2 regions of the uncultured Romboutsia sp. genome follow, and region 2 is predicted to be linked to the other one. Evidence: riboswitches for the same ligand, from Rfam matches in the RefSeq annotation. Region 2 holds a riboswitch; the other holds the start of a gene.
The links. Region 2 has a riboswitch for cobalamin ahead of Q5F54_RS04420 (M14 family metallopeptidase). Riboswitches for the same ligand answer to the same signal wherever they lie in the genome.
Positions count from the first base shown of each region.

Region 1: it holds a riboswitch for cobalamin, as region 2 does, so the genes downstream of both, Q5F54_RS02380 (cobyric acid synthase) here and Q5F54_RS04420 (M14 family metallopeptidase) in region 2, are expected to answer to the same signal.

Region 1 is NZ_CATXCO010000014.1:16,102-19,540, reverse strand. It holds gene cobS (adenosylcobinamide-GDP ribazoletransferase) at 1-436, shown strand, start outside; gene Q5F54_RS02385 (histidine phosphatase family protein) at 455-1,057, shown strand; cobalamin riboswitch at 1,070-1,245, shown strand; gene Q5F54_RS02380 (cobyric acid synthase) at 1,359-2,894, shown strand; gene Q5F54_RS02375 (cobyrinate a,c-diamide synthase) at 2,908-3,439, shown strand, end outside.
Region 2 is NZ_CATXCO010000036.1:4,907-8,345, forward strand. It holds gene Q5F54_RS04405 (hypothetical protein) at 1-26, shown strand, start outside; gene Q5F54_RS04410 (hypothetical protein) at 37-570, shown strand; gene Q5F54_RS04415 (ATP-binding protein) at 455-1,138, shown strand; cobalamin riboswitch at 1,513-1,688, shown strand; gene Q5F54_RS04420 (M14 family metallopeptidase) at 1,836-2,789, shown strand; gene nikB (nickel ABC transporter permease) at 2,808-3,439, shown strand, end outside.

The sequences.
Region 1 (3,439 bases), on a different contig from region 2:
TTTGGCCATTATGTTTTTAATATTATTAAAAATAGGATTCATATATAGCATAATAAATAACAGTCTACTTTGGACTGTAATATTTATGCCCGTAGTGGCAAGACTTGGAGTAATTGTTATGATGTATAAAACAGTAACTCCTAGAGAAAATGGAATGGGAAATTTATTTATAGGAAAAGCAAGTACATCAATGTTTACTATTGCTATACTATATACAATAATATTAATAATAGGAATATCAAAATTAATATTCTTAGCTTCAACGTTTGAAGCAATGATGTTAATAAGTACGATTATTATATTATTCGTATTTAATAATTTATTCAAAAAACATATATACAAAAAAATTGATGGAGTAACGGGTGATATACTAGGTTGTACAATAGAACTTGGAGAGCTTATATATTTATTTTGTATATATTTATTATTAATATAGCCCTCAACGAGGTGAAATATGGTAAAATTAATATTAGTTAGACATGCTCTAACAGTAGATAATCAAAAAAGTAGATTATCTGGACATATAGATAGCTCTATAAGTGAAGAAGGAAAAGAGCAAATAGATAAGATTACAAATTACTTAAAGGATTTTGATATAGATAAAATTTACACTACAACATCTTCTAGAACTAAAGATACTGTAAAAAAATTATCTGAATTAAAATCTATAGAAATTATAGAAAAAGAAAGTTTAAAAGAAATAAGTTTTGGAGATTTTGAAGGATTAACTTTTGATGAAATAAAAGATAAATATCCTAAAGAATTTCAAGATATGATAGAAAAAGGATATGAGTACAAATATCCTAATGGAGAGAGTTTAATAGATTCATACAATAGAGTTTGTATTGAATTAGATAATATTATCTCTAATAATGATGATAGAACAATTCTTATTTGTTCTCATGGAGGAACAATAAGAAATATAATAACTTATTTAATATCAAATAGCTATAAGTATCATTGGAACTTTAAAATTGATAATGGATCAGTTACAATTTTAGAAGTACAAGATGGGTTTACAGTTATAACTGCTATGAATAATACTAGCTTTATATAATTACTAAAAATAGAATATTATATTGAATTAGGTTCTTTCGAGATTAATAGGGAAAAAGGTGAAAATCCTTTGCAGCCCCCGCTACTGTAAGATGGACGAAACTAAAGTTACCACTGTCAATATGATGGGAAGGTATAGGAGTAGGATGAAGTCGAGCCAGGATACCTGCCTAATTTAATTTTACTAAATAAATCTCGGGGTGAAGATTTTTATAATATATAATGTATAAAAAAAAGTCCTAACTTACAAGTGTTAGGACTTTTTTTAATATTCTGAATATTTAAAGGAGGAAAACTGAGCAATGGGCAAAAAAATCATGCTACAAGGAACTGCATCAAATGTTGGGAAAAGTATATTAACAGCAGGATTATGCAGGATATTTAAACAAGATGGATATAGTGTTGCTCCATTTAAATCTCAAAATATGGCATTAAATTCTTTTATAACTAAGGAAGGTCTTGAAATGGGAAGAGCTCAAGTATTCCAAGCCGAAGCTTGTGGTATAGATCCAGTTGCAGATATGAATCCTATACTTTTAAAGCCATCTGGAAACCATAGATGCCAAGTTATAGTTAGAGGTAAAGTAAGAGAAGATATGGCATCTTCCAAGTATCATACATATAAACCTCAACTAGCTAAAGAATTAAAGACTATATTCAGTGAATTTAGCAATAACTATGACATCGTTGTAATGGAAGGTGCGGGAAGTACAGCCGAGATAAATCTAAGAGAGCATGATATAGCTAATATGGGTATGGCAGAGATTGCAGATGCACCAGTAATAATAGTAGGAGATATAGATAGGGGTGGTGTATTTGCATCACTTGCAGGTACTATGATGCTACTAAGTGAAGAAGAAAGAAGAAGAGTTAAAGGTGTAATAATAAATAAATTTAGAGGAAGAAAGGAACTTTTAGAAGAAGGTATAAAAATGCTAGAGGAAATAATAAATGTTCCTGTCCTTGGAGTTATACCATATAGCGATATAAAAATAGAAGATGAAGATAGTGTTACAACTAGATTCAAGGCAGTACAAGGAAAAAGAGACATACACATAGAAATAATAAGAACTCCTCATATGTCTAACTTTACAGATTTTAATATATTTGAAACACAAAATGATGTAAGCGTCAGATATGTAGGGTATGGAGAAGCTTTAAGTAATCCAGATATAGTTATCATTCCGGGAAGTAAAAGTACAATAGATGACCTAAAGTATATAAGAGAAAATGGACTAGAGGAACAAATAAAGGAGCTACAAAAAAGAGGCAAATTAATATTTGGTATTTGTGGGGGTTACCAAATGCTAGGAAAGAAAATAAAAGATCCTTATCATGTAGAAGGAGAAATTGAAGAGATAGATGGTATAGGCCTTTTAGATACAGAAACTATATTTGAAAAAGAAAAGACAACTACTCAAGTAGAAGCAATAATATACCCAAATCTTTCAGGATACATGAAAAACTTATCTGGTAAAAGAGTAAAAGGTTATGAAATACATATGGGAATAAGTAAGCCTGGAAGTGAAGTATCTTATTTAAACTTAATTGATAAAAAGCTAGGAGAAGAAGTTAGCTATCTAGAAGGTAGTATAAATAAAAATGGAAATGTAGTAGGTACATATATTCATGGAATATTTGATGAAATAGATTTTACTAGAGAACTTTTAAATAGTATAAGAGAAGAAAAAGGATTAGAAAAATTACAAAGTAATGTAACTTCTTTTGATGAATTTAAGCAAAATGAATATGACAAATTGGCAGATTTATTAAGAGAGAACTTAGATATACAAAAGATTTATGAAATAATGACAGAACATGAAAATAAAATTTTATAGTTAGGTGAAGCTTATGAAAAAGATTTTAATAGCAGGGACGAATAGTGGTGTAGGTAAAACCACTATCTCACTAGGAATAATGCAAGCTCTTACTAAAAGAAATATGAAAGTTCAGCCATATAAGGTTGGACCAGACTATATAGATCCTTCATATCACACTTTTATAACAGGAAGACATTCTAGAAACTTAGATTCATATATGTTAGATGATGAAAAGATAAAGTATGTATTTAATGATGCATCTAAAGATGCAGATATATCAGTAGTTGAAGGTGTTATGGGTCTATATGATGGTATTGGAATCGATTTAGATAATTGCACAAGTTCTTATACATCAAAACTTTTAAAGGCTCCAGTTATACTTGTTATAAATGGAAAAGCTATGGCAGCATCTAGCGCAGCTATGGTACTTGGATACAAAGAGCTTGATAAGAATGTTGATATAAAAGGTGTAATAGTTAATAACGTAAAAACTAAATCACACTATGAAATAATAAAAAAAGCTATAGAAACATATTGTAATATAGAAGTTTTAGGATACTTCC
Region 2 (3,439 bases):
GCCAAAGAGTATTAAAGAAAGTGTAGGTGAAAATTTATGGCAGCATATCGTCACATACACATAGATTATTGGCAAGATAGCTTTGTACTAGACTTAACTCCAGAAGAAAAGTATTTTTATATATACTTAATGACAAATAGTAAAACAACTCAATGTGGAGTGTATAGTTTACATAATAGAATTATAGAAACGGAAACGGGATACAACAGAGAAACTGTAGAAAAGCTTATACAAAGATTTATAGAATATAAAAAGATATATTACTGTGAAGAAACCAAAGAAATATACTTGGTAAATTGGATAAAACACAATATGTCAAACAGTCCTAAAGTACAAAAGTGTATAAAAAAAGAAATAGAGAATATTAAAAATAAAGAATTTGTAAAACTTTTATATAAGTCCTTTGAAGAATTAGGATATAACATAGAAAATGGGGAAAATAATCATGGAAAATATAACAAAGAGTATAGAGAATCTAAACATGCCAAATCACTTAAAAATGAGAATGACAAAACTTATAAAAGCACAACAAATGATGAACTTGAACAACTTAGAAAAAGATTGGGATAATAGTAGTTATAAATGCAATAAATGTAGAGACCTTACATTTATAATAAATGATGGTGTAGCAACACCATGTGAATGTAGAGCAGTTAAAGAAGCTAAAGATATTTTAAGAAAAAGTGGAATAAGTGAAGAATTTAGAAATAAAAACTTTGAAAACTTTAAAACTATAAACGATAGCCAATCTATAAATGCTTATAACAAAGCTAAGGAATATTCTAATAACTTTCATATTATAAAAGATAGTACTCAAAACTCAATAATGTTTATGGGACAACCTGGGTCGGGAAAAACTCATTTATCACTTAGCATTGCAAATGTATTAATGGATAATGGTGTAGGAGTTGTTTATATGGGATATAGGGATGTAATAACACAAATAAAGCAAAATATTATGGATGAGGTTTACTATAATAAAGTTATGAATAGATATAAAAATGCAAAAGTACTTTTAATAGACGATTTATTCAAGGGAAGTATAAGTAAAAGTGATATAAATATAATGTTTGAGCTTATTAATCACAGGTATTTTAATAAGTTGCCAGTGATAGTTAAATGTCAAAAGATTTCCTAGTAGGAATAAGGAATAAAAAATTAAATTATAGGATTTACAGATAGTGTAGATAAATTATTTACAATCATTATACATTTATTTTTGAATTATGAATATATCACTGATTTTATATCTATTATTGGTGTTATTTTAGTTATTGTAGGTTAGTACTCAAAAGATTGATAAATTTCAATTTAGCGAATAGATTTAATGAATAATATTAATATATCATGAAGTAGGCTAACAAGGCCTAAAATAAAAGTCCTTATATTTAGGACTTTTATTTTTTTACCCTTAAAATAGATTACAGTATACTAATTTTAATACAAAAAGCATTAGGAAAATTTATAGAATATATGCTATACTTAATATATAAATTAAACATGTAGATTAATGTAAAATATAATTATAAAAGTTTCGTAAGAATTAATAGGGAAATTGGTGCAAATCCAATGCGATCCCGTCACTGTGATAAAGGGTTAGTTTTTATACCACTGAGTAAATATACTTGGGAAGGAAAATCTAACAATGCTTTTTAGCCAGGAGACCTGCTTTTATAAGTTAAAACATAACTTACGGTGTATAAGTGTGTTAAAAATGTCTAACTAATAGGTTTATTTAGTGCACACTTTTTTAAAAAAGTGTGCTTTTTTACGTTTAAGGATATGATAATTTATATTTTACTTAAAAGAATAACTATAAAAGAGGAAGTGATTTAATGAAAGATATAAATTTAGCTAACTTTAGTAAGTTTAGAAATCAAAAACAACAAGGATACATAAATGTAAGTGGTACTAATATAAAACTACCAATAACCATAATTTGTGGTAAAAAAGAAGGAAAAACTGCTTTGATAACAGGAGGAGTTCATTGTGCAGAGTATGTAGGAATAGAAACTGCCATAGGATTATCAAAGGAAATAAATCCAGAGGATATAAGTGGAAATATTATAATTGTGCCATTAATAAATCGTAGTGGATTTGAAAATCGTACAATGAGTGTTGTTTATGAAGATGGAAAAAATTTAAATAGAGTATTTCCAGGTCATGAACAAGGTAGTGTAAGTGAAAAAATAGCGTACTTTATGGAAAAAGAATTATTTAAAATAAGTGATTATTACATAGATTTACATTGTGGAGATGGATATGAAGAATTAACTCCATATGTATATTATCAAGGTGTAGCAAGTGAAGATGTAACATCTAAATCAAAGCAAATGGCTATGGCTATTAATCCAAAGTATGTCGTAGAATCTCAATCTAATAGTGGTGGAGCATATAACTATGCTGGTTCAATAGGCTTACCAGGGATTTTAATAGAAAGAGGATGTATGGGTAAATGGAGCAAAGAAGAGGTAGAGGAATATAAAATAGATGTAAAAAATGTTTTAAAAGAACTTAACGTTTTATCAGGAGAAAAGGTAGATAGAAATAATGATACAAAAGTTATAACAAATACTATCTATGAAAACTCTATGTATACAGGGTGTTGGTATTCAAACTACAAAGTAGGCGATATTGTTTCAAAAGGCGATGAACTTGGAACAGTTAAAGACTATTTTGGAAATATACTACATACATGTATAGCAAAAGTAGATGGAATTATTCTATATCAAGTTGGAAGTTTATCAATATTAAAAGATGGACCTATGATAACTTATCGAGAAATATAAATATTAGGGGGAAACAGATTGAGTAAAAAGCAGTTGATAAACAGAATAATACAAATAATAATAGTTCTATTTGGCATTAGTTTGATTACTTTTACATTGATATATTTAGCACCTGGTGACCCAGTAAGAACCATGTATGCAGCATCTGGAATGATGCCAAGTGAAGATGTTATTCAACAGATAAGAGAGTCAATGGGACTAAATGATCCATTTTTTGTTCAATATTGGAATTGGTTAAGTTCTTGTTTAAGAGGTGATTTTGGAATTTCATATTCTACAAAAAAACCTGTTATAGATATTATATTATTAAAATTAGTTCCAACTTTAAAATTAGCTTTTATGTCATTAATAGTTATGTTAATAATAGCAGTTCCTTTTGGGATATTGGCTGCAGTTAAAAAAAATAAAGTAATTGATTTTCTTATTAGCGGTACAACTTTTTTAGGATTATCTATACCTAACTTTTGGGTAGGTTTAATGCTTTTATATTTTATAGCATTAAAATTTAAGTTATTGCCAGTAGTATCTACAGGAGATGGAATTGAAAAAATGATTTTACCTGTATTAACACTTGCATTTTCAATGGCAGCAAAGTACACAAGACAAGTTCGTACAGTTGTACTTGAAGAATTAAATCAAGATTATGTAAT